Regions from separate parts of the Geodermatophilus maliterrae genome, predicted to be linked through region 1. Evidence: riboswitches for the same ligand, from Rfam matches in the RefSeq annotation. Region 1 holds a riboswitch; each other region holds the start of a gene.
What was found. Region 1 has a riboswitch for cyclic di-AMP ahead of ABQ292_RS22415 (aggregation-promoting factor C-terminal-like domain-containing protein). Riboswitches for the same ligand answer to the same signal wherever they lie in the genome.

Region 1 (5,426 bases):
GCTCCCGGCCGCCTCGGCCTTCCGCGGGCTGCTCGAGCTGCCGCTGCGCTTCACCCCCACCCCCGTGTCTGGAGGCACGAGATGACCCAGACGACCCCATCCGGCACCCCGTCGACCACCCCGGGGGCCCAGCCCTCGGCCGACCCCGCGGCCGACGCCTCGACGACGCCCACGGAAGTGCCCTGGGCGAACGACACGGTCGAGTTCACGAACACGGTCTCGACGCCCGCGAGCTGGTCCTCGGCCACGTGGCGCCCGTTCCGCAACGTCATCGTCTGCCGGATGGCCCCCGGCAGCGAGGACAAGGTCGGGCCGGTGTTCGCCTACTACGACCGGACCACCCGGCCGCAGGACCTCGGCGTCGTCGGCCGGGCCCTGCTCTCGTACGAGGGCCTGTACCTGCACGTCATCGAGCGCAAGGAGGACCCGGAGGTCTCCGGGCAGCGCCGCGGCCTGCCGGCGTTCCAGGCGATCGCCGAGGCCATCGCCCCGTACGTGACGCCCTACCCCAGCTACTGGGAGAACCCGTCGCACTCCGTGGCGAAGCAGTTCTACAGCTGGGTGCCCGAGGGCGAGGTCTCCCCCGACCGGGAGATGACCGTCATCGTCCAGCGGATGAAGCCGGGCAGCGAGGCCGACATCGCCCGGGTGTTCGCCGAGTCCGACGCGGGTCCGCTGCCGACGGAGACGGGCGTGACCGGCCGCTGGCTGTACTCGATGGAGGACGTCTTCGTGCACCTCCTGGAGCAGGACCGGGTCAAGGCGGCGGCCGTGCGGCAGAACCACGAGTCGATGCGGCCGGCCTTCGCCAAGGTCATGGCGGACCTCGCTCCCTACGTCAGCCCGTACCGCCCGGAGACGTGGCAGAGCCCGCGCGACTCGGTGGCCCGGGTGTTCCACCGCTGGACGGCTCCGGACTGGAAGCCGGGGGACTGACGCTGCCGACGACGAGGGAGGACGCCCCATGAGCCTGCGCAGGATCGCGTTGATCACCTACTGGGCCGAGGACGTGGCCGCGGCCGTGGCGTGGTACACGGAGTTCCTGGGCTCGGGACCCCGCTTCACCCGACCCGGTCCCGACGGGCGGCTGGGCTACGCCGCGTTCGCGATCGGCGAGGGGGCCCGGCTGGCGATCGCGGCCCGCGCCTCCGCCCCGCCCGGCGCGGCGCTGGAACCGGGTGGTGCGGTCGGGCACTGGGACGTCGACGACCTCGACGCCGTCCTCGAGAAGCTCTCGTCGATGGGCGCCAAGGAGTACATCCCGCCCACGCCGCACGGGCCGACGGTCAGCGCGGCCGTCGTCGACCCCTTCGGCAACGTGGTCGGCCTCGCCTCCGACCAGCACCCCGACGTCGAGTTCCGCCGGGGAGATCCGGGCCGGCCCGGGTGACACCGGGCTCCTGCCGCCTCCTCCGCCGGGGGAGGCGGCGGGAGACGCCGGCCTCAGCGCCGGTACGCACGCGACCGCCGGGACCCCAGGTCCCGGCGGTCGCCGCGCGTCGGGGTACCGATGGTCGCAGAGGGTGACGATCCGAACGCGATTCAGCGCGTGGCGTCGGCCCGTCGTCCCGTGCGTCAACCCGTTTCAGGTCACGAAGTTGTCACGGACCGGTCCCGTCCATACCGTTTCGGCGTCCGGCCGGGCGTCTCGCCTCCGTCCCGGGGGCTCCTGCCGGATGCCGCCGAATCGCGTCCACACCGTGGGCGCGAGCCGGGGACCCACCTGCACCACCGGGGTGAGTCCCGCTCCCGGCCCTCCGGGAGCGGGTAGGGCACTCCCAGCCCGAACCCGTCAGCTCACCTGGTAGGCGGCTCAGGGAGAACGGAGTCACAACCGCGCCCGGGGCATGGCCCCCGCGCGTCCAGGTCCGGGACCGTCGCGCTCCCGCCTGCCCACCTCTGCACGCACCAGCCGTCGCACGGCGTCGCCAGCCGGACCCGAGGTCCGGTCGATGCCGCACGCCCGGCTGCCGAGCCCTGCCCACCCGGCCTCGTGCCGCAGCTCATCCCGACCGCCGCGGTGCCGTTCCACGGCGACCGCGCCTCCAGGAGGACGTCTCCATGCACGCACACACCGATGTCGAGAACACCCAGCACACCCCCGGCGACGCGCGGCCGCGTCGCCGCGTCCTGCACCTGCTGACCGCCACGGGGGCCATGACCCTCGCGCTCACCTTCGGTGGGCAGGCGGTCGCCCAGGCCGACGAGTGGAACCCCGGCGACCGGGGCTCCACCGGGCAGTGGGGCGGGGACCGGGACCGCGGCGCGCCGGCACCCGAGGAAGCGGCTGCGCCCGCTCCCGAGGCGGCACCGGCTCCCGCGCCGGCACCGGCTCCCGCGCCGGCTCCCGCACCCGCACCCGCGCCCGCACCCGCCGCCACGGGGGAGCAGTCGTACAAGGACCACGCGCTGAACGGGCTCGGGGGCGACAGCACCCAGTTCGGCTGCCTCGACCAGCTCTGGGAGGCGGAGAGCGGGTGGAACCCGAACGCGCAGAACCCCACCAGCACCGCCTACGGCATCGCCCAGTTCCTCGACTCCACGTGGGCGAGCACCGGCATCGCCAAGACGTCGGACCCGTACCGGCAGGTCGACGCCGGGCTGATCTACATCGAGAACCGCTACGGCAGCGCCTGCGCGGCCTGGGACTTCCACCAGGCCAACAACTGGTACTGATCCCCTGACCGCCGTGGGCCCCTCTCAGCAGCGGGAGCGGCCCCCGGCGTCCACCCCGACCGGGTGGGTGACCCCGGGGACGCCTCATCCCTCCGGGTGGGACCGTTCCAGTCGTGCGGCTCCGGCGTCGAGATAGGTGTGACACCCCGGACGGGAGCACACCGATGGCCAGGAAGCGCACCGACGCCGAGCAGCAGGTCGCCGACCTGCTGCGGACGGCGCGGAAGTCACTGCACATGCCCGTGGCGTTCCTGACGCGCATGGACGGCACCACCCAGCACCTGGAGGTCGTCGACACCCGGGTGCCGGTGCTCGTCCAGGAGGGCGCGGAGGTCGCCCAGGAGACGTCGTTCTGCCAGAAGATCCTCGACGGGGAGCTGCCCGCCGTCATCGACGACGTGAGGAAGCACCCGCTGGCGATGTCGCTGCCCTCAGCGCGCATCCCGCGGATCCGCAGCTACGTCTCGACGCCGGTCACGCTGTCGGACGGCAGCCTCTACGGCACCTTCTGCGCCTTCGGCTTCACCTCCGACAAGGAGCTCAACCAGCGCGACGAGGCCCTGATGAAGGTCCTGGCATCGGCCGCCTCGGTCATCATCGAGCCCCAGCTGCGCGCCCAGCAGCGCCGCGACGCCATCGACGGCCGGCTCGACCCGCTGGTCGCCTCCGGCGGCCCGACCGTCGTCCTGCAGCCGATCGTCGACCTGGCCACCGGGAACCGCGTCGGCGCCGAGGCGCTCAGCCGCTTCCCGGCCGACTGGGGCAAGGGCCCCGACGTCGTCTTCGAGGAAGCGCACAGCATTGGCCGCGGGCACGAGGTGGAGCTGCTGGCCCTGCGCCGCGCCGCCGAGCACCTGGCCACGGTCGACGGCTACGTGGCCATGAACGTCTCGCCGCAGACCCTGCTGACGCCCGAGTTCTCCGCGCTGCTGCACACCCTGCCGCTGCCGCGGGTGCTCCTCGAGCTCTCGGAGCACGACCCGGTCGAGGACTACGACGCGCTGAGCAGTGCCCTGCTGCCCTTCCGTGCCGCCGGGATGCGGCTGGCCATCGACGACGTCGGCGCCGGGTTCTCCTCGCTGCGGCACATCGTGGTGACCGACCCCGACGTCATCAAGATGGACCGCAGCATCGTCAGCGGCCTGCACACCGACCCGGTGCTCCACAAGCTGGTCGAGTCGCTGGTGACCTTCGGCCACGGCTGCGGCGTCACCGTGGTCGCCGAGGGCATCGAGACCGCCGAGGAGGCCGTCGCGCTGCACGGCCTGGGCGTCGACCTCGGCCAGGGCTGGTTCCTCGGCCGCCCCGGGCCGCCGGAGGCCCTCCGGCCGGTGGCCGCCGGGCCGGTCGCCCCGCCGGTGCCCGCACCGCGGTCGGGGCTGCTCATCGGCTGAGCGGCTCTCCCAGCGCGGGGGGCAGCGGCCGGTCGGCCGCGTGGGCGCGGAGGACGTCGGCGAACAGCTCCGGCTCCTCCCCGCTCCAGGCGTGCCCGACGCCCGGGACCATCCTCGCCCGGCCGTGCGGGAAGGCCCCGGCCAGCACGGGGAGCGAGGACCGGACGAGCGCGTGCTCGCGCTCCCCGGCGACCGCGAGCACCCGGGTGTCGGAGGTGGCGGCGCCGTCGGGGACGCCGTGACCGGCCAGCTCGGACCCCACCCGCAGGAACGTGCCGGGCGCCAGCGTGCGCGCCGCGCGGACGTAGCCGTCGAGGTCCTCGGCCGGCACCCGCAGCGCGCGGGCGTTGGCCCGGAGCACCGGGCCCGTCGTCACGAACGGCGCCACGAGGCGTCCTGCGAGCTGCACCCGCCGCGGGTGCGGGAACGGCAGGACGCTGACGCCGCTCACGAGGGCGCTGGGCACCAGGCCGGGCCGGCGGGCGGCCAGCGCCGTGGCGACGTAGCCCCCCAGCGACAGGCCCGCGACGTGCGCCGTCCCGCCGTGGGCGCGGGCGCGGACCACCTCGGCGACGGCTGCGGCGGTGTCCCCCAGCGACACCCACGGGATCGCGTTGCTCTCGCCGTGCCCGGGCAGGTCGACCACGAGGACGTGCAGGTCGGCGTCCAGGAACGGGACGAGCCGGTCCCACATCCAGCCGCTGGTGCCCAGCCCGTGCAGCAGGACCACGGTCGGGGCGTCCCGCGGCCCGTGCTCGCGGACGGCCGGGACGGCGGACGGCGGGCGCGACACGGCGGCATCGTGCCCCACCACCGTGTGGGTCGCCGGCGCGGGTGCTCAACCGTCCCGCCGGACCAGGTAGACGACGTGGTCAGGCGGGTCGACCGGGTTGTCCGGCGTCAGCGGGCCCTCCGCCACGCGGGTGAACCCGGCCTTCTCCAGCGCCCGCCAGGACGCGACGTTGCCCGCGGCCACCGGCACGAGGACGGCGTCGGCGTCCGGGTACGCGATCCAACTGTCGGCCACGAACGCGCGCAGCATCGCCGTGCCCGCTCCCCCGCCCCGGACGTCGGGCTCGCCGATCAGGTAGTCGATCGACAGCGCCCGCGGCGGGACGGCGACCACCGGCGCCAGCTCCTCGAGGTACCCCGGCTCGTCGGACAGCCGGTACCGCTGGACCAGCCCGAACGGGCGGCCGCCGGTGCAGGCGAGCAGCACCTGCGTCGGGTCCCGGCCGTCCACGCTCGGGCCGAAGTCGGCCTCCAGCGCCTCCCGCGTCGTCTCGTGCGCCCACCAGCGGGCCACGGCCGGCTCCTCCAGCCAGCGCGCGACGAGGGGGAGGTCGGCGCGGGTCA
Region 2 (5,426 bases), on a different contig from region 1:
TCGGCACCGGGATGGCGGCCTTCTGGTACCACTTCGCGATCATGTTCGAGGCGCTGTTCATCCTGACCGCCGTCGACGCCGGCACGCGGGTCGGGCGGTTCATGCTCCAGGACACGATCGGCAACGTCTGGAAGCGCTTCGGTGACCTGTCGTGGCGGCCCGCGAACATCATGGCCAGTGCGGCGGTGGTCGGGCTGTGGGGCTACATCCTCTACGTCGGGGTGACCGACCCCCTGGGCGGCGTGAACCAGCTCTTCCCGCTGTTCGGCATCGCCAACCAGCTGCTGGCCGCGATCGCGCTGACCCTGGTGACGGTGCTGCTGATCAAGCACGGGAAGGTGCGCTACGCCTGGGTCACCGCCATCCCGCTGGCCTGGGACCTCACGGTGACGATGACGGCGAGCTGGCAGAAGGTGTTCTCGGGCGACCCGAGGGTCGGCTACTTCACGCAGCGCCAGCTCTACGCCGATGCCCTGGAGCGAGGCGAACTGCTGGCTCCGGCGCAGGACGTCGACCAGATGGAGCAGGTCGTCTACAACTCGACGCTGAACGGGGTGCTGCAGGCGGTGTTCGCGCTGCTGACCCTGGTCGTGGTCGTCAACTCGGTCGTCGTGATCGCCCGCGCCCTGCGGGCCGGCGGGCCGGTCCCCACCACCGAGGAGCCGGCCGTGCCGTCGTCCATCGTGGAGCCGTCGGGGCTGTTCGCCACCGCGGAGGAGAAGCGCGTGATGGCCGAGCAGGAGCGGATGGTCGGCGCGGGTGCGCGGGGCCAGGGCACCTTCACGGAGGAGGGTCCGTCCCGGTGACCGCCGCCTGGACCGTCCGCGAGGCCGCCGTCCGGACCTGGCGCGGGGTGCGCTGGTACCTGCGCGAGTGCAGCGGGGAGGCGCGCTGGGACGACCACCTGCGGCACTGCGCCGAGCACGGCCACGAGCCGATGAGCCGGCGGGAGTTCGAGCGGCGGCGCGCCGACGAGCGGGAGCGCAACCCCGTCAGCCGCTGCTGCTGAACCGGACGACCGCGGCCCCCTGCCCACGGGTGTGGGCAGGGGGCCGCGGTCCGTGGGCCCGGTGGCTCAGGCCGCGTAGTTCACGTGCACGTGGTCGAAGTGGTTGGCCGTGACGCTGCCGCGGTCCTCCATCTGCTTCCAGGAGCCGGTCGGCGAGCTGAGGATCTGCTGCTCCCAGATGACGTAGTCCACGCCGAGCTCGTCCCAGTGGTCGATGTGGTACTGGACGATCGCGTCGCCGAGGGCGGCGTCGGTCAGGACCATGTAGTCCAGCGCCAGGCCGGAGGGGTGGCCCTTGGGGTCGACGGCGCTGGCGCGGGTGCCGCCGAGGGTGATCGAGCCGGCGCCCGGCACGGCTGCGACGACGGCGTCCGCCGCGGCCTGGACCTGCGGCTGGACACTGCCGGCGCTGTTGGTGATGCGCGCGACGGCGGCAGCGGCCGTCTGGACGACGGGGGCCGACGTGGTCGACGGGGCCGACGTGCCGGCGGTCGTCGTCGTGGCGGCGGGGGCCGCCTCGGCCGGAGCGGCGGGGGCCGGCTGCGCCGGAGCGGCCTGCTCGGCCCCGGAGGTGGTCAGCACCAGTCCCGGCGTGAGGCTGTTCGGGTTGCTGCCGATGACGTCGACGTTGCGCTGGTACAGCTCGCGCCACGACTCGCTGTGGGCGGCGGCGATCTCGCGCAGCGTGTCGCCCCGCTCGACCGTGTAGTCGCCCCCCGCGGCGTGGCGGCCGTAGGTGTCGGCGCGGTCCCGGTCGCCGCGGTCGCCCGCGTCGTCCTGGCCGGTCGCCGGGGCGGCGACCGGCTGCTCGGCGGCGGCCGGCTGCTCGGCGGCGGGCGCCGGCGCGGACGTCCCGGCGGCGGCCGGGGTGGTGCCCTCGGTCAGTCGCGCCCCGCAGGTCGGCCAGGCGCCGATGCCCTGCCCGGCGAGGACGTTCTCGGCGATCGCGACCTGCTGGGCGGGGGTCGCCAGGTCGGCGCGGGGCGCGAGCTCGGTGCCCCCGTAGCCGGCCCAGGTCGCCTGGCTGAACTGCAGCCCGCCGTAGTAGCCGTTGCCGGTGTTGATGCTCCAGTTCCCGCCCGACTCGCACTGGGCGACGCCGGTCCAGTCGTGGGTGGGAGCGGCGGCCGCCGCCGGGGAGCCGAGGACACCGAGCCCGACGGCGGTGGCGCCGGCTGCGACGGGGGCCTTGGCGAGGACCTTCTTGGTGCGGACGTAGCGGGGTGCGCGGTGCTTGGCCATGAGTGGTCTCCGATCACCGCCGGCGAGGTGAGCTGTCGGGTTCGGGCGATCGGTGCCCGGCCGCGGGACGCGGCTTCACCCCGAGGCGCGCAGGCCGCAGGGCCGTGGCGCGCCGTGGACGTGGGTCCCCCACCCCTGCCCTGGGATCGGTGGAAGGCAGCCGGTGGGCAGGGTTTGGCGGTCCGGCGCCGCGCTCCCTTTAGCTGAGCGCAGCCAAGAAGCTACGTTCCGTCATGTCAGTTGTCGCCGTGACGCCGGTCACACCCGGGTCCCCCGGATCGCCGTCGGCGCGGCGTGACTGGTCAGCGGTCCGTCCGCGATCGGGTGCGTGGCGCAGGCCACGTCCACTGGACCGGCCCGGACACGCTTCGTCCCACGTGCCCCAGGAGTGTCCCGGCGCCCCAACGGGGGTCAGGTCGGGTGGGCGCGGTGCCGACTCTGAGAGCACGTTCCCGAGGCCCGCGGGCCCGTCCGAGGAGTGCCCATGCCGTCGTCCCACGACCCGAGCCGCCGCCTGACCGAGCTGCGCGCCGGCATGTCCGTCCTGACCAGTGCCGCCGCCGACCTCGGCGTCGGCAGCCAGACCGAGGTCCGCGTGCTGGCCGACGGCCGGCTCTGGCTGGCCGAGCAGCAGGTCGCGGTGAGCGCCGCCGACGTCTACCAGGCCGCCCGCGGGCTGGTCGCCGCCCAGCTCGACGCCATCGCGCAGGTCTCCGGCCAGCCGGTCGAGGACCACGCGTTGGCGTGGCTGGTGACGCTGCAGACCAACGAGGTCATGGTCGGCCTCGAGGACGAGGCCGCCGCCTTCGACGCCGCCCTCGACGCCCCGGCTCTCGACGGCCCCGCCTTCGACACCGCCGCGCTGGAGGACGACGCCGCCTGACGCGCTCCCGGGGCGGCGCGCGGTGGTGCCGGCACTCAGGGCAGCACGTTCGGACCCGCGTGCGCCGGGCGCGGCTGCTCCTCGGAGTAGGGGCGGATGGCGATCAGGGCGACGTCGTCGGCCGCCCCGCCCTCCGGGATCAGCGTGGCGACGATGCGGTCGCACAGGCCCTCGAGGTCGAGGTCCGTGCTCCCGGCGAGCAGCGCGGTCAGCCGCGCCATGCCGCTGTCGAGGTCGCGGACGGCCGGACGCGCGGGCCCGCCGACGGAGGGGGACGGTCCCGGGGGCGTCCCGGGGGCGGGATCGTGCTGCTCCAGCAGCCCGTCCGTGTAGAGCAGCAGGGTGGACCGCACCGGCAGGGTCAGCTGGTGCTCCGGCCGGGGCCGGTGCGGGTCGACCCCCAGGGGGAAGCCCACCCGGTCGGTGAGGACGTCGACCCTGCCGTCCGGGTGCAGCAGCAGCGGTGGCGGGTGGCCGGCCGAGCTCCAGGTGATCGACCGGTCGACGGCCGGGCGGTCGGCGTGGAAGCGCTGGACCCGGGCGACCAGGGCGGTGGCGAACACGTCGTGCCCGAGGGTGTCGCTGGCGACGTCGACGGCGGTGAGGACCTCGGCCGGACCGGCCGTCCCGGTGTGACCGGCCATCCGCAGCATGGTGCGCAGCTGGCCCATCGTGGCCGCGGCCGTGATGTCGTGACCGGCGACGTCGCCGATGACCAGGCTGGTGGTGCGCGCGGCGTCGAGGTAGGCGTCGTACCAGTCCCCGCCGACCAGCTGCGCGTCCTCGGCGGGCAGGTAGCGGGAGGCCAGCTGCAGGTGGTCCGGTTGGGGGAGCAGCGGGGGCAGCAGCGCCCGCTGCATGGTCTCCGAGACCGCCTTCTCGAAGGAGGCGACCCGCGCGGTCTCGACCACCAGGCCCGCGCGGGTCATCAGCGCGGTGACCAGCTCGCGCTCGCGCTCGCCGTAGGGCGGCGCGCCCCGCAGGCGGCCGACGGTGAGGACCGCGACCACCTCGCCGCGGCGGATCACCGGCGCGACGAGCGCGCTGCGCACGTCCAGCAGGCGGACCGCGTCCTGCTGGGCGGCGGTCAGGCCCGCCGCCTCCGGCAGGTCGATCAGCTCCACCTGCCCGGTGACCGCGACGTGTCCCGGGCCGGTGGCCTCGCCGACGCGGCGGCCGGCGCGGTCGATCCACGCGCGCAGGGCCGGCAGCGCCGCCGGGTCGCGGTGCTGGGACGCCACCGGCAGGAGGCCGCCGTCGCGGCCGACGGTGCACACGTAGGCGAAGTCGCCGAGGTCGGGGACGGCGAGGGCGACCAGCGCCTGCCACACGTCGCCCGGGGCCAGGTCGGCGGTGAGCAGGTCGCTGATGCGGGCCAGCAGACCGGCTCGCTGCGCCTCGGCCCGCGCGCTGGCCCGGGCCTGCTCGGCCTCGAGCGTGGCGACGCGGAGGGCGACCTCGCGGGAGGCGATCGCGGCCAGCTCGTCGAGCAGCTGGACGTCCTCGGCCGTCCACCGGTGCACCGTGGTGTCGACGACGCAGAAGCTGCCCAGGACCTGCCCGTCGGGCAGCCGGACCGGGAACCCGGCCCACGCCCGTACGCCCATGCCGGTGATCGAGGGGTTGCCGGCGGTGCGCTCGTCGGCGGTCACGTCGGCCAGCGCCAGCGGCTCCCCGTCGAGCACGTACTGGCAGAAGGACTCCTCGACCGTGTTCTCCGTCGGGCTCCCGGGCGGCAGGCCCTGACTGCTCAGCCAGTAGGAGCGGGCGTCGTCCACCACGGTCATGAAGGCCAGCGGCGCGCCGGTCAGCCGCTGCGCGATCCGGGTGAGCCGGTCGAAGGACTCCTCCCCCTCGGCGTCGAGCAGCTGCGTCAGGCGTACCGCGGCCAGCCGCCCGGGGTCCGCCGCGACATCGCGGCCCGTGGCAGGTCCACCGTCACGGGCGTCGCGAGCGCACACGCCCCCCATCCTGCACGGGACGGTGGCCCGCAACCCGGTGTCGCCGGGACCAGCTCCTGAGACCTGCCACTCCCCGTGCCCGTGCTCACCTCCGGCGTAGTCCGGGCCGGGACGGGTACAGGAACCGGATCGGCCGGTCAGAGAGACGGCGGCGGCTCGGTCCACGGCTGGCGGACCGGTGACCACGACGGGGGACCACGCGTTGGACGTGCACGGCACCGCCGCCGACGGCGGACACCGCGAGACCGGCGCCGCTGCGCCGGGCCTCGTGCACGACGCCCTGCTCTACGACACCGTCGAGCAGGTGGCCACCGTCGCCTCCACGTGGCTC
Region 3 (5,426 bases), on a different contig from region 1:
GCGACCGCGGCGCTGATCACCGCCTACCTGCCCGCCCACCTCGACCCGCTCCGCCGCGCGCGGTCCGCCCAGCGGGCGGTCGACCGCCCCGCCGGGGTGGCGGCACGGGTCCTGGTGAACCTCGGCTACGTGGCCTGGGCGGTCCGGGTGGCGCGCTCCGGCCGGTCCGGCAGGGCGTAGCGGGTGAAGAGGACGCCGTCCTCCTCGAGCACCTGCAGCAGACGGGGCCGGACGACGCCGGGCAGCGCGTCGGTCACCAGCCGGCCGCCGCCGCCGACGAGCGCGGGCGCGACGGTGAGATCCAGCTCGTCGACCACCCCGGCCGCCAGCGCCGACGTCAGCAGGGCCGGGCCGCCCTCGCAGACCAGCTGCTCCAGGCCGCGGTCGGCCAGCCGGTCCAGCGCCAGCGGCAGGTCGACGTCGTCGTCCCCGCAGACGAGGACGTCGACGCCGGCGTCGGCGAGCGCTGCCCGCCGGTCCGGGTCGGCCGCCGCGCAGGTCACGAGGACCGTCGGTGCGAGGGCCAGCCGGTCGCCCGGGGCCGGTGAGGCCCGCCGCGAGACGACGACGACCGGCGCGGACACCGGCCGCCCGAGCGCGGCCCGCAGCCGTCCGACCGCGGAGTCCGCGGCCACCGGGCGGTACCCCTCGGCGGCCGCGGTCCCGTGCCCGACGAGCACCGCGTCGGCCAGGGCCCGCAGCACCCGGAACACCCGCTTGTCACCCGGGGAGCCCAGACCCGCGCTCCTCCCCTCCACGGTGATCGCGCCGTCGAGGGAGACCACGAAGTCCACCCGCACCGAGCGCCCGGGCGGCAGCGCGTAGGCGTCCGCGAGCTCGACGTCGTCCAGCGGCCCGCCGTCCGGGTCCGGCAGCAGCCGGCGCACGTCAGTGCGTGCTGAGGACGGCCGCGCTCTCCGGCGGCAGCGTCACCGTGGCGCCGTCGATCGCGGGGAGCTCGCTCGTGGCGAACAGCACGTCGGTGGGTGCCCGGTCGAGGTCGACCTCGCGCGGCCGGTCGGCGAGGTTGGCGACCACGCGCAGCGCACCGCGGTGCACGACCAGCCAGCGGTCGGCGTCGTCCCAGGCGACCTCCACCGAGGTCAGGTCGGCGTCGGTGAGCTCCGGCTGGGCCCGGCGCAGGGCCAGCAGTGCCCGGTGCACGGCCAGCAGCTGCGCGTGCGGCTCCCGATGCGGCTCGGACCAGTCGAGCTTCGAGCGGGTGAAGGTCTCGGGGTCCTGCGGGTCGGGCACCTCGTCGGCGTCCCAGCCGTGCTCGGCGAACTCGCCCTTGCGGCCCTGCGCCGTCGCCCGGCCGATCTCCGGGTCGGTGTGGCTGGTGAAGAACTGCCACGGCGTCGAGGCGCCCCACTCCTCGCCCATGAACAGCATCGGGGTGAACGGGCTGGTCAGCACCAGCGTCGCACCGACGGCGAGCAGGCCGGGGGAGAGGGACGCCGAGACCCGGTCACCGACGGCGCGGTTGCCGATCTGGTCGTGGTCCTGCAGGTAGCCGAGGAACTTCCAGCCCGGCAGCCGCGCGGTGTCCACCGGCCGGCCGTGGTGGCGGCGGCGGAAGCTCGACCAGGCGCCGTCGTGGAAGAACGCGCCGGTCAGCGTCCTGGCCAGCCCGGCGAGCCCGGCGTCGGCGAAGTCGCGGTAGTAGCCCTGGCCCTCGCCGGTGAGCGTGGCGTGCAGCGCGTGGTGGAAGTCGTCGCTCCACTGCCCGGTCATGCCCAGGCCGCCGGCCGCTCGCGGGGTCACCGTGCGCGGGTCGTTGAGGTCGCTCTCGGCGATCAGCGTGAGCGGCCGGCCCTCGGCCACCGACAGCCGGTCGACCTCGCGGGCCAGCTCCTCGAGCACGTGGGTGGCCCGCTCGTCGACCAGCGCGTGGACGGCGTCGAGCCGCAGCCCGTCGACGTGCATGTCGCGCAGCCACATCAGCGCGTTGTCGACGATGTAGCGGCGGACCTCGTCGGAGTCCGGGCCCGACAGGTTGACCGACTCGCCCCAGGTGTTGGCGCCGCCCTCGGCGAAGATCGGCATGTAGAGGGGCAGGTAGTTCCCGGACGGGCCGAGGTGGTTGTAGACGACGTCCTGGACGACGCCGAGGCCGCGCTGGTGGCAGGCGTCGACGAAGCGCTGGTAGGCCGCCGGGCCGCCGTAGCTCTCCTGCACCGTGTACCAGAGGACGCCGTCGTAGCCCCAGTTGTGCGTGCCGTCGAAGCCGTTGACCGGCAGCAGCTCGACGAAGTCGACGCCGAGGTCGACCAGGTGGTCCAGCCGCGTGATCGCGGCGTCCAGCGTGCCCTCGGGGGTGAAGGTGCCGACGTGCACCTCGTAGACGACGCCGCCGGCCAGCGGGCGCCCGGTCCACGCACGGTCGCCCCACGCGTACGCGGCCGGGTCGAAGCGGCGGGAGAGGCCGTGCACGCCCTCGGGCTGGCGCCGCGAGCGCGGGTCGGGACGGGGGGTGTCGTCCTCGCCGAGCAGGTAGCCGTAGTCGGCCTCCGGTGCGGCCTCGACCTCGGCCCGCCACCAGCCGGCGTCGTCCCGGCGCATCTCGTGCACCGACCCGTCGACCTGCAGGCGGACCCGCTCGGGGACCGGCGCCCAGACGGCGAACTCGACGGGTGCGGACATGCAGGGGCCTCCAGGAGTCGGCGGGGTGACCGGGGAGGTGTGCCCACCCGGGTTGCGGTCAACCCCGGGGCGGTACGGCAGCCGGGGGGAGGAGCTCCCCCCGGCTGCCGTGCGGCTCACGGGAGCTGCAGCACCTGACCGACGTGGATGCGGTTCGGGTTGCCGACCGAGTCGCGGTTGGCCGCGAACAGCGCCCGCCAGCCCCCGTCGACGCCGTGCGCGTGGGCGATCCTGCCCAGCGTGTCACCGCGCTCGACGGTGTGGGAGTCGCCCCCGGCCTCCGCCGGAGCGGCGGCCGGAGCGGGAGCCGGAGCCGCCGCCGGGGCCGGGGCAGGGGCGGGCGCCGCGGCCGGGGCCGCGCCGGCCTCGGGCGCGGACGGGTCGAGGGCCTTGCCGCAGCTGGGCCAGGCACCCGGGCCCTGCACGTCGAGCGTGCGCTCGGCGACGGCGATCTGCTGCGCCTTGCTCGCCAGGTCGGCGCGCGGGGCGTGGTCGAGGCCGCCGAAGGCCGCCCAGGTGCTCTGGCTGAACTGCAGGCCGCCGTAGTAGCCGTTGCCGGTGTTGATGCTCCAGTTGCCACTGGACTCGCACTGGGCGACGGCGTCCCAGTCGTTGGGCGCGGCCGCGGAGGCCGGGCCGGCGAGGACGCCGATCGAGGTGGCCGCGATGCCGACGGTGACGGCGGTGCGGCGGGCCAGCGTGGCCATCCGCTGCGGCGTCGAGGCGCGCCGGCGACCGGTGACGGACGTGGACGAGGACATGGCTGTACTCCGATCCGCCGCCTGCGAGGTGAGCTGTCGGGTTCGGAGCGATCGGTGCCCCGGCCGCACGACGTGCGGCTTCACCCCGAGACGGTGCTGCCTGGCCCCCGTGGCACGGCGGCGACCGTCGAAGTGGGTCCCCCACCCCCGTCCTGGCGGTGCAGGAGGAACGGACGCCGACGGACGGGGTTGGGCGGATCGGCTCCGGCGCCCGGCTCTCTGTCGGCCGGGTGCGCGGGCAAAGGTAACGGCCGGGTCACGGCGGGGCACGTCGCGCCCCAGGGGTCCCGGGCGTGTCGGCCCGCGTCGGCCCGGAGGGCCGTCCGCGTCACCGCTGGTCACACCGCCGCGGGCGGGCGTCCTCCCGCGGCGGTGTGACCTCGACCTCAGTCGCGGACCAGCAGGGCCACCGGCAGCCGGGCCAGGAGCTCGCCCACCGGCGTGCCGCCGGCGTCGGAGACGACGCGCGCGCCGGTGAGGACGTCGCGCCAGGCGCCGGTCGGCAGGGCCAGCGCGGTGTCGCCCCAGCCGGCGGCGGCCAGGCCGACCGGCAGGCGGGTCGCCACGGTCACCGCGCCGTCCTGCCCCTCGGCGCCCCGGTCGAAGGCGACCACGTGACCGGCGGCCGACCCGGTGACCTCGACCGGGCGGTAGCCGGCGAACAGCTCCGGGGAGTCCCGGCGCAACCGCAGCACCCGGGAGACGACGAGCAGCTTGGCCGCGCCGGTGTCGTCGACGGGGGGCACCTCCCCGCCGTCGAGCCGGGCCAGCAGCTCCCGGCGCCGGTCGTAGTCGACCGGGCGGCGGTTGTCCGGGTCGACCAGCGAGCGGTCCTCCAGCTCGGTGCCCTGGTAGACGTCGGGGACGCCGGGCATCGTGAGCTGCAGCAGCTTCTGCGCCAGCGCGTTGGACCGCCCGGCCGGGCCGGTGCGGGCGACGAACTCCTCGACCTCGGCGTTGGTCGTCGCGTCGTCGTAGGCGGCGTCGACCAGTGCGTGCAGCCGGGTCTCGAACGCCTCGTCGACGTCGGTCCAGGTGGTCGAGGTGCCGGCCTCGCGGGCGGCCTTCTCGGCGTAGGCGTGCGCCCGCTCGCGCGCCAGCGGCCAGGCGCCCACCAGGTTCTGCCAGACCAGGTGGGCCAGCGGCCGGTCGGACAGCGGGTGCCGGGACAGCCACCGCCGCACGAGCTCCGCCCACTCGGTCGGCACCTCGGCGAGGACGGCCAGGCGGGCCCGGGTGTCCTCGCTGCGCTTGGTGTCGTGGGTGGTCAGCGTGGTCATCGACTCGGGCCTGCGCGCGACCCGGCGGCCCTGCGCCTCGTGGAACTCCTCGACCGTGCTGCCGAAGCGGGCCGGGTCGCCGCCCACCTCGTTGAGCACCACGAACCGCGCCCAGCGGTAGTAGGCGCTGTCCTCGACGCCCTTGGCCATCACCGGGCCGCTCGTCTGCTCGAAGCGGGTGGCCGCCTCGGTGCCGGCCTGCGACAGCACCGAGTGCAGCGCGTCCACGGCCGCGACCAGGTCGGGCCGGCGGTCCCGGACGGTGGACACCGCGGCGTCGAGGTGCCCGCGCCCGTCGGGCAGGTAGCTGCGGTAGACGCCGAAGGTGGCCAGCAGCTCGGCCAGCGCCTCGGTCTGCTGCGCGCGGTCGACGCCCGGCAGTTCGCCGATCACCCGCACCAGGCGGGCGACCTCCGAGCCGAGGATCCCGTCGGTCACCTCGCGCTTGCAGTCGTGGACCAGCTGCGCGTAGTCGACCTCGCGCCCGGACAGCTCGGTGTCCAGCGCGGTCAGCGCCGCCTCGCCGGCCGGGTCCACCAGGACGTCGTCGACCTCGGCGAGCGCGTCGTAGCCGGTGGTGCCGGCCGTCGCCCAGCTCTCCGGCAGGTCCTCGCCCGGCTCGAGGATCTTCTCCACCACGGTCCAGCGCCCGCCGGAGGCCTCGGCCAGCCGGTCGAGGTAGCCCTTCGGGTCGGCCAGGCCGTCGGGGTGGTCGATCCGCAGCCCGTCGACGGCGCCCTGC
Region 4 (5,426 bases), on a different contig from region 1:
CCAGTCCTCGGCGAGCGCGATCCGCTGCGCCGCCGTCGGGTGCGAGCCGAAGAACCACTGCCACGGCGCCGGTGGGCTCGGGTCGGACACGTTGGTCTCGGCCAGCCTGCGCTGCATCTCGATGAACGCGGCGGCGTCCCCGGTGAGGTCGAGGGCGTGCAGGTCGGCGCGCGCCTCCACGTGCCGGGAGACCAGGTTCTGCACCGGCGTGCCCACCAGCGAGCCCAGGGCGACGAGCAGCAGGACCAGCGGGACCACGCGCGGGTCGCCCGGGGAGTCCGCCCCCGCCCGTCGCAGCAGCGGCGACCAGGTGAGCAGCCAGCCGAGCAGGGCCACCGCGCCGGCCGCCCCGAGCGCGCCGAGCAGCGTGCCGGTGAGGACGTCGTCGGTGGCCACGTGGCCCAGCTCGTGCGCGACGATCGACTCGACCTCGGCGTCGGGGACGTCGGCGAGCAGCGTGTCGTACAGGACGACGCGGCGGGTGGAGCCGAAGCCGGAGACGTAGGCGTTGAGCGACGTCGTCCGCCGGGAGGCGTCGGCGACCAGCACGTCGTCGACCGGGGTGCCGCTCTCCTCGGCCAGCTCCAGCAGGTCGCTGCGCAGCTGCCCGGCCGGCAGCGGCTGGAAGCTGTTGAACGCCGGCTCGATGACCACCGGGTAGAGGAAGGAGCCCGCCACCACGAGCCCGGCCGCCCCGGCCGCCGCCCACGCCCACCAGGCGCCCGGCGCCCGCCGGGCCAGTGCGACCAGCACGAGCAGGCCGAGCGCGGTGAGGCCGGCGTCGATGGCCGTGGAGACGGCGACGTCGCGCAGCCACAGCGGCCACGAGCGGGTGGACAGGCCGTAGCGGTGCCGCACCACCTCGCCGTAGGCCGACACCGGCAGCGTGGCCAGCCGGCCGATCACGACCAGGGCGACCGTGCCGAGCAGCACCTGCCAGACCCAGCGCCCGCCGAGGGGGCGCGCGACCGCGGTCACCAGCCGGCTGCCCAGCCGGGTGAGACCCAGCAGGGCGGAGACGGTCAGCCCGAGCAGCAGGCCCGCCAGCGAGGCGGGGCGGATGTCGGCGGCGAGGGCCTCGGCCCGCCGGAGGGCCTCGGCCGGCAGCCCCGCGTCGGCGCTGACCGGCGTGGTGCCACCGGGCGGCGCGGGCAGCAGGGTCCACGGCGTGCGGACGGCGATGAGGACCACGAGCGCGGCACCGAGCACGGCCGCGACCAGCAGGGCGGCCCGGCGAGGGCTCACCCGGCCGATCCTAGGCGGCGTCGTCCGGGCTCCGGTCCCACCCCGTTCCGGACGGGGCGAGGGCCGGCGACCCGGGTGGGTCGCCGGCCCTCGCGCCCGGCCCCGCCCTGAGCGTTGTCGAGGGGGGCAGAGGGGTGTTCAGACGACGCGGCGGATGGCGGTGATGCCGCCCATGGAGTCGACCGACACGGCCTTCACCGGCTCGCTGGAGGTCGAGGCGTGCACCATCTGACCGTTGCCGATGTACATCGACACGTGGCTGACCGGGCTGTAGTAGAAGATCAGGTCACCCGGCTGCAGCTGCGACCGCGAGACGGCGGTGCCCATCTGCGACTGCATGCGGCTGGAGTGCGGGAGGCTGACCCCCGCCGCGGCGTAGGCGTACTGCGTCAGGCCGGAGCAGTCGAAGGCGTCCGGACCGCCGGCGCCCCAGACGTAGGCGTCGCCGACCTGCGCCAGCGCCGTCTGCACCGCCCCCTGGGCCGCGGTGCTCCCTCCACCGGCCGGAGCCGCGGCGGGGGCAGCCGGAGCCGCGGGGGCGGCGGGAGCTGCCGGAGCCGCGGGGGCGGCGGGAGCGGCCGGGGCCGCCGGGGCCGGGGCGCTCTGGCCGACCGTGCCGCCGGACTGCTGCGCGGCCAGGGCCCGCTGCGCGGCTGCCGCCGCCTCCTGCTGGGCGGCGGTCAGCGCGGCGACCTGCTCCTGGTAGTCGGCGATGTCGTCCTGGAGCCGCGCCTCCTGGGCGCTCAGGTCCTCCAGGGTGCGCTGCGCGTCGGCCTCGGCGGCCTCGGCGTCGGCCCGCGCCTGCGTGGCCGCGGCGGCGGCCTCACCGACCTCGGCCATGACGTCGGTGGTGTGGCCGGCGATCTGGTCGAGCACGGCCAGCCGGCTGACGAAGTCCTCGGCGGAGTCGCTGGTCATCAGCAGGTCCAGCTCGGGCATGGTGTCGCCGCCGGTGTAGGCGGTGCGGGCCACCTGCCGGATCTGCCCGTCGAGCGCGTCGAGCTCGGCCCGCGCGTCGGCGGCCGCCCGGTCGGCGTCGCCGACGGCGGTCCGCTGCTGGGCGAGCACCTCGCGGGCCTCGTTGACCTGCTCGGCGACGACCTCGAGCCGGTGACCGGCATCGGCGGCGAGCTGGGCGGCCTGCTCGGGACTGGTGGCCTGCTCGGGGTCGGCCGTCGCGGTACCGGGCAGCAGGGCCAGCACCAGGCTGGCGGTGGCGCCCACGAGCGCGACCCGGCCGAGACGGCGGAGCAGCGGGGGGCGGCGGTGCGGGCCGGCGACGGGACCGGCGGTACGGCGGGCGGTGGACTGTGCGCGCGCATGCCCCAGGGCAGGGCGGGGGGTCGCCACGGGCGGCGGCTCTCCGTTCTTCCTCAGCAACCGCCTACCGAGTTAGCTGACGGGTTCGGGCTGGGAAGACGTGCCCTATCTCCGTGCGCCGGAGGAGCTCCGGCGCACACGAGAACTCACCCCAGTGCTGCGGTGGGTCCCCGGCTCACCTCGCGCCCGCCCAGGGGCGGCGTCCGGTGACTCGGCGGTGTCCGGCCGAGGCCACCTCGCATCGGGTGACGACCACCCGGCCGAACGGCGGCCACAGTACGGACGTGATGCAGTTGTGACAAACGGGGGTCCCGGGAACTGTGGGAAGACGCACGGTGGACGATCCCGACACTCCGGGGCGTGGCGAGATGTCCACAGCGGCGCACGGTGTGTCCCCGTCCTGCCCGGCTCAGCCGGTGCGGCGACGCCCCGCCGGACGCCCGCCGCGCGACTCGTCCCGCCCGGCCGTCGAGGGCCGGTGGCGCAGCGGCGGCACCAGGCCGCCCTCGGCGAGGGCCCGGACGGCGCGCCGCTCGACGTCGTCGAACTCCACCACCACACCGGGTCGCGGGAGGACGACGTCGTCGGTCGTGCGGGCCGCCGGGACGGGGGGCACCGGCAGCAGCACGGGCTCGGTGTGCCGCTCCCCCGGCGGTGCGCCCAGCAGGGCGGTGACGACGCAGTCGGCGCAGCCGGCACCGCGCGCGGTGCACGTGTCGCAGTCGATGAGCATGGCCGTGTCCCTCCGGTGTCCCGGCCGCGCCGCCCGCTGCCGGGCCGCGGTCGGGACGGTCTCCCTGTCGGTTGTCGCGCACGTTAGGGACGACCACCGACAGTCCCGGCTCAGCCGCCCGCGTACTCCCAGTGCCAGGGCTCCTCGCGGCCGTTGCCCGGGTCGGCCCACGTCGGGTGCAGCCAGCCGAAGCGGCCGGCGTTGGCGACCATCCAGGCGTACTGCGGGGTGCCGAAGGTCTCGATGCCGCCGCACAGGTCCACCGCCAGGCCCCAGCCGTGGTTGCTGGTCCCGGGGACCGCCGCGAGCGCCGGCTTCTCGCCGTAGAGGCGCACCTGGCCGGCGTAGGTGCGGTAGGAGTCGGTGATGCAGACCGGCTCGCCGAAGGCGTCGGCGAACGCCTCGCTCATCGCCCGCCACGCCGCGGCCGCGTCGCAGCGCAGCGCGTGGCCGGCCACGCCCAGCGGGCACAGCGCGCTCGGCGGGATCAGGCCGTTGGGATAGCCGCCCCAGGAACGGCCGCCGGCGGAGCTCGGCGGGTACACGGGGTTGCCGCACTCGACCGGCAGTGCGCCCCCGGTCGGCCCGGGCGCCGGCTGCTCCGGCCGCGGCCCCAGGCTCGGCCGGCCGACGTGCAGCACCTGGTCGGCGGGCAACCGCCGGACGACGACCGCTCCGGCCCGGCCGTCGGCGGCCAGCATCGTCTGCCGGTCCAGGGCGATGCCGACGTGGCCCAGACCGGCCTCCGGCGTGCCGAGGAAGACCAGGTCCCCGGGCAGGACGTCGGCGAGGTCGACCGGCGTGGTGACGGCGTAGAGCCCGGCCTGGTCGTCGGGCAGGTCGACACCGGCGGCGCCGTAGACCGAGGAGACCAGCGAGCCGCAGTCCCAGGAGTCCGGGCCGGCCGTCCCCGGGGCGTAGGGCCTGCCCAGGGCGTCCATCGCCGCGGTGACCGCCGTGACCGTCTCCGCGGGCAGCACGAGCAGCGACGTCGGCTGGCGGGGCAGCTGCGCGGCACCCGGCTGGGCGCCCCCGTCGGCCGCGCCGACCGGCGCCAGCCCGGCCGGCAGGCCGGCCACCGGGTCGAGCAGGGCCGCCGCCGGCGGCGGCTGCACCCCTGCCGCGCCCAGCCGGTCGAGGTGGGCCCGCCAGTTGGCCGCCGTCTGCACGTCGACGTCGACCTGCTCCCGCTGCAGCTGGGCCAGCTGCCGGTCGACGTCGGCCAGCGCGGCGTCGAGCTCCGCGGTGACCGCGGCCGCGCTCGCCTCCAGGTCGGCCACCTCCCCGGCCAGCTCGTCGGCCCGGCCCCGCGCCTGGTCCAGCGCTGCGTCGGCGGCTCCCCGCTGGGCCAGCGCCGCCTGCCGCTGCCGCTCGGCCTCGCCCACCACCTCGGCGGTGTGCGCGTCGACCGCCTCGAGGTAGCCCAGCGCCGCGACGACGTCACCGGGGTCCCCGCCGGCGAGCAGGACGGTGAGGGGGGTGAGCGCGCCGCCGTCCCGGTAGGCCGCCGCGGCGTACTGCGCGACCACCGTCCGGTAGCGGGCCAGCTCCCCCTCGGCGTCGTCCACCGCGGTCCGCGCGGCGGCGACCTCGGCCTCGGCGTCGGTGAGCGCCTGGCGGGCCACGGCCACCTCGGCCTGGCGCCGCTGGAGGTCGGCCTGGACCTCGGCGGCACGCTGCTGCAGCCGGTCGAGCGCCTCGCTGTCGAGCACCCTGCTCGTGCCGCCGGGCTGGTCGCTGGGCGCCGCCGCGGCCGGGCCCGCCGTGGGCACGGCCAGCAGCAGTGCCGCCGCGCCCGCGAGCGCCAGCGCCGCCGCCCGCCCGGGGGCGGCCGGCCGGGAGCGGGAGCGCATGGGACCACCTCGACACGACGGGACCACCGTGGCCCGGAGCGGAAGCGTGCCGCACCGCCCCGGGCTCCCGCCACAGGTCCGCGCACCCTCTCCTCCGGCCGGGCGAGCCACGGTCCCCGGGCGTGCGTCCCCCGGACTGTCCGACCCCCGGCCTACCGTCCCGCCGTGCCTCTTCCCAGCGCCCGTCCCGGCGGCACCGGGTCCCGGCTGCCCCGTCACGCGCAGGCCTCCGCCCACCTCGGCCGGGAGCTCCCCCTGCACCACCAGGGCACGAT

Region 2: it holds a riboswitch for cyclic di-AMP, as region 1 does, so the genes downstream of both, ABQ292_RS04865 (transglycosylase family protein) here and ABQ292_RS22415 (aggregation-promoting factor C-terminal-like domain-containing protein) in region 1, are expected to answer to the same signal.
Region 3: it holds a riboswitch for cyclic di-AMP, as region 1 does, so the genes downstream of both, ABQ292_RS21765 (transglycosylase family protein) here and ABQ292_RS22415 (aggregation-promoting factor C-terminal-like domain-containing protein) in region 1, are expected to answer to the same signal.
Region 4: it holds a riboswitch for cyclic di-AMP, as region 1 does, so the genes downstream of both, ABQ292_RS15335 (C40 family peptidase) here and ABQ292_RS22415 (aggregation-promoting factor C-terminal-like domain-containing protein) in region 1, are expected to answer to the same signal.

The regions. Positions count from the first base shown of each region.
Region 1 covers NZ_JBFNXQ010000106.1:11,171-16,596, forward strand. The annotation lists gene ABQ292_RS22400 (cytochrome P450 family protein) at 1-85, shown strand, start outside; gene ABQ292_RS22405 (TcmI family type II polyketide cyclase) at 82-936, shown strand; gene ABQ292_RS22410 (VOC family protein) at 965-1,390, shown strand; cyclic di-AMP (ydaO/yuaA leader) riboswitch at 1,671-1,826, shown strand; gene ABQ292_RS22415 (aggregation-promoting factor C-terminal-like domain-containing protein) at 2,062-2,676, shown strand; gene ABQ292_RS22420 (EAL domain-containing protein) at 2,841-4,070, shown strand; gene ABQ292_RS22425 (alpha/beta fold hydrolase) at 4,060-4,863, opposite strand; gene ABQ292_RS22430 (GNAT family N-acetyltransferase) at 4,909-5,426, opposite strand, start outside.
Region 2 covers NZ_JBFNXQ010000009.1:19,680-25,105, reverse strand. The annotation lists gene ABQ292_RS04875 (carbon starvation CstA family protein) at 1-806, shown strand, start outside; gene ABQ292_RS04870 (CstA-like transporter-associated (seleno)protein) at 803-1,009, shown strand; gene ABQ292_RS04865 (transglycosylase family protein) at 1,076-2,251, opposite strand; cyclic di-AMP (ydaO/yuaA leader) riboswitch at 2,254-2,413, opposite strand; gene ABQ292_RS04860 (hypothetical protein) at 2,736-3,134, shown strand; gene ABQ292_RS04855 (GAF domain-containing SpoIIE family protein phosphatase) at 3,170-5,095, opposite strand; gene ABQ292_RS04850 (anti-sigma factor RsbA family regulatory protein) at 5,274-5,426, shown strand, end outside.
Region 3 covers NZ_JBFNXQ010000099.1:7,058-12,483, reverse strand. The annotation lists gene ABQ292_RS21780 (DoxX family protein) at 1-180, shown strand, start outside; gene ABQ292_RS21775 (dihydrofolate reductase family protein) at 126-887, opposite strand; gene treZ (malto-oligosyltrehalose trehalohydrolase) at 889-2,643, opposite strand; gene ABQ292_RS21765 (transglycosylase family protein) at 2,760-3,404, opposite strand; cyclic di-AMP (ydaO/yuaA leader) riboswitch at 3,408-3,537, opposite strand; gene treY (malto-oligosyltrehalose synthase) at 3,791-5,426, opposite strand, start outside.
Region 4 covers NZ_JBFNXQ010000048.1:30,065-35,490, forward strand. The annotation lists gene ABQ292_RS15330 (M48 family metalloprotease) at 1-1,245, opposite strand, end outside; gene ABQ292_RS15335 (C40 family peptidase) at 1,384-2,469, opposite strand; cyclic di-AMP (ydaO/yuaA leader) riboswitch at 2,612-2,792, opposite strand; gene ABQ292_RS15340 (hypothetical protein) at 2,975-3,298, opposite strand; gene ABQ292_RS15345 (NlpC/P60 family protein) at 3,409-5,151, opposite strand; gene ABQ292_RS15350 (DEDD exonuclease domain-containing protein) at 5,317-5,426, shown strand, end outside.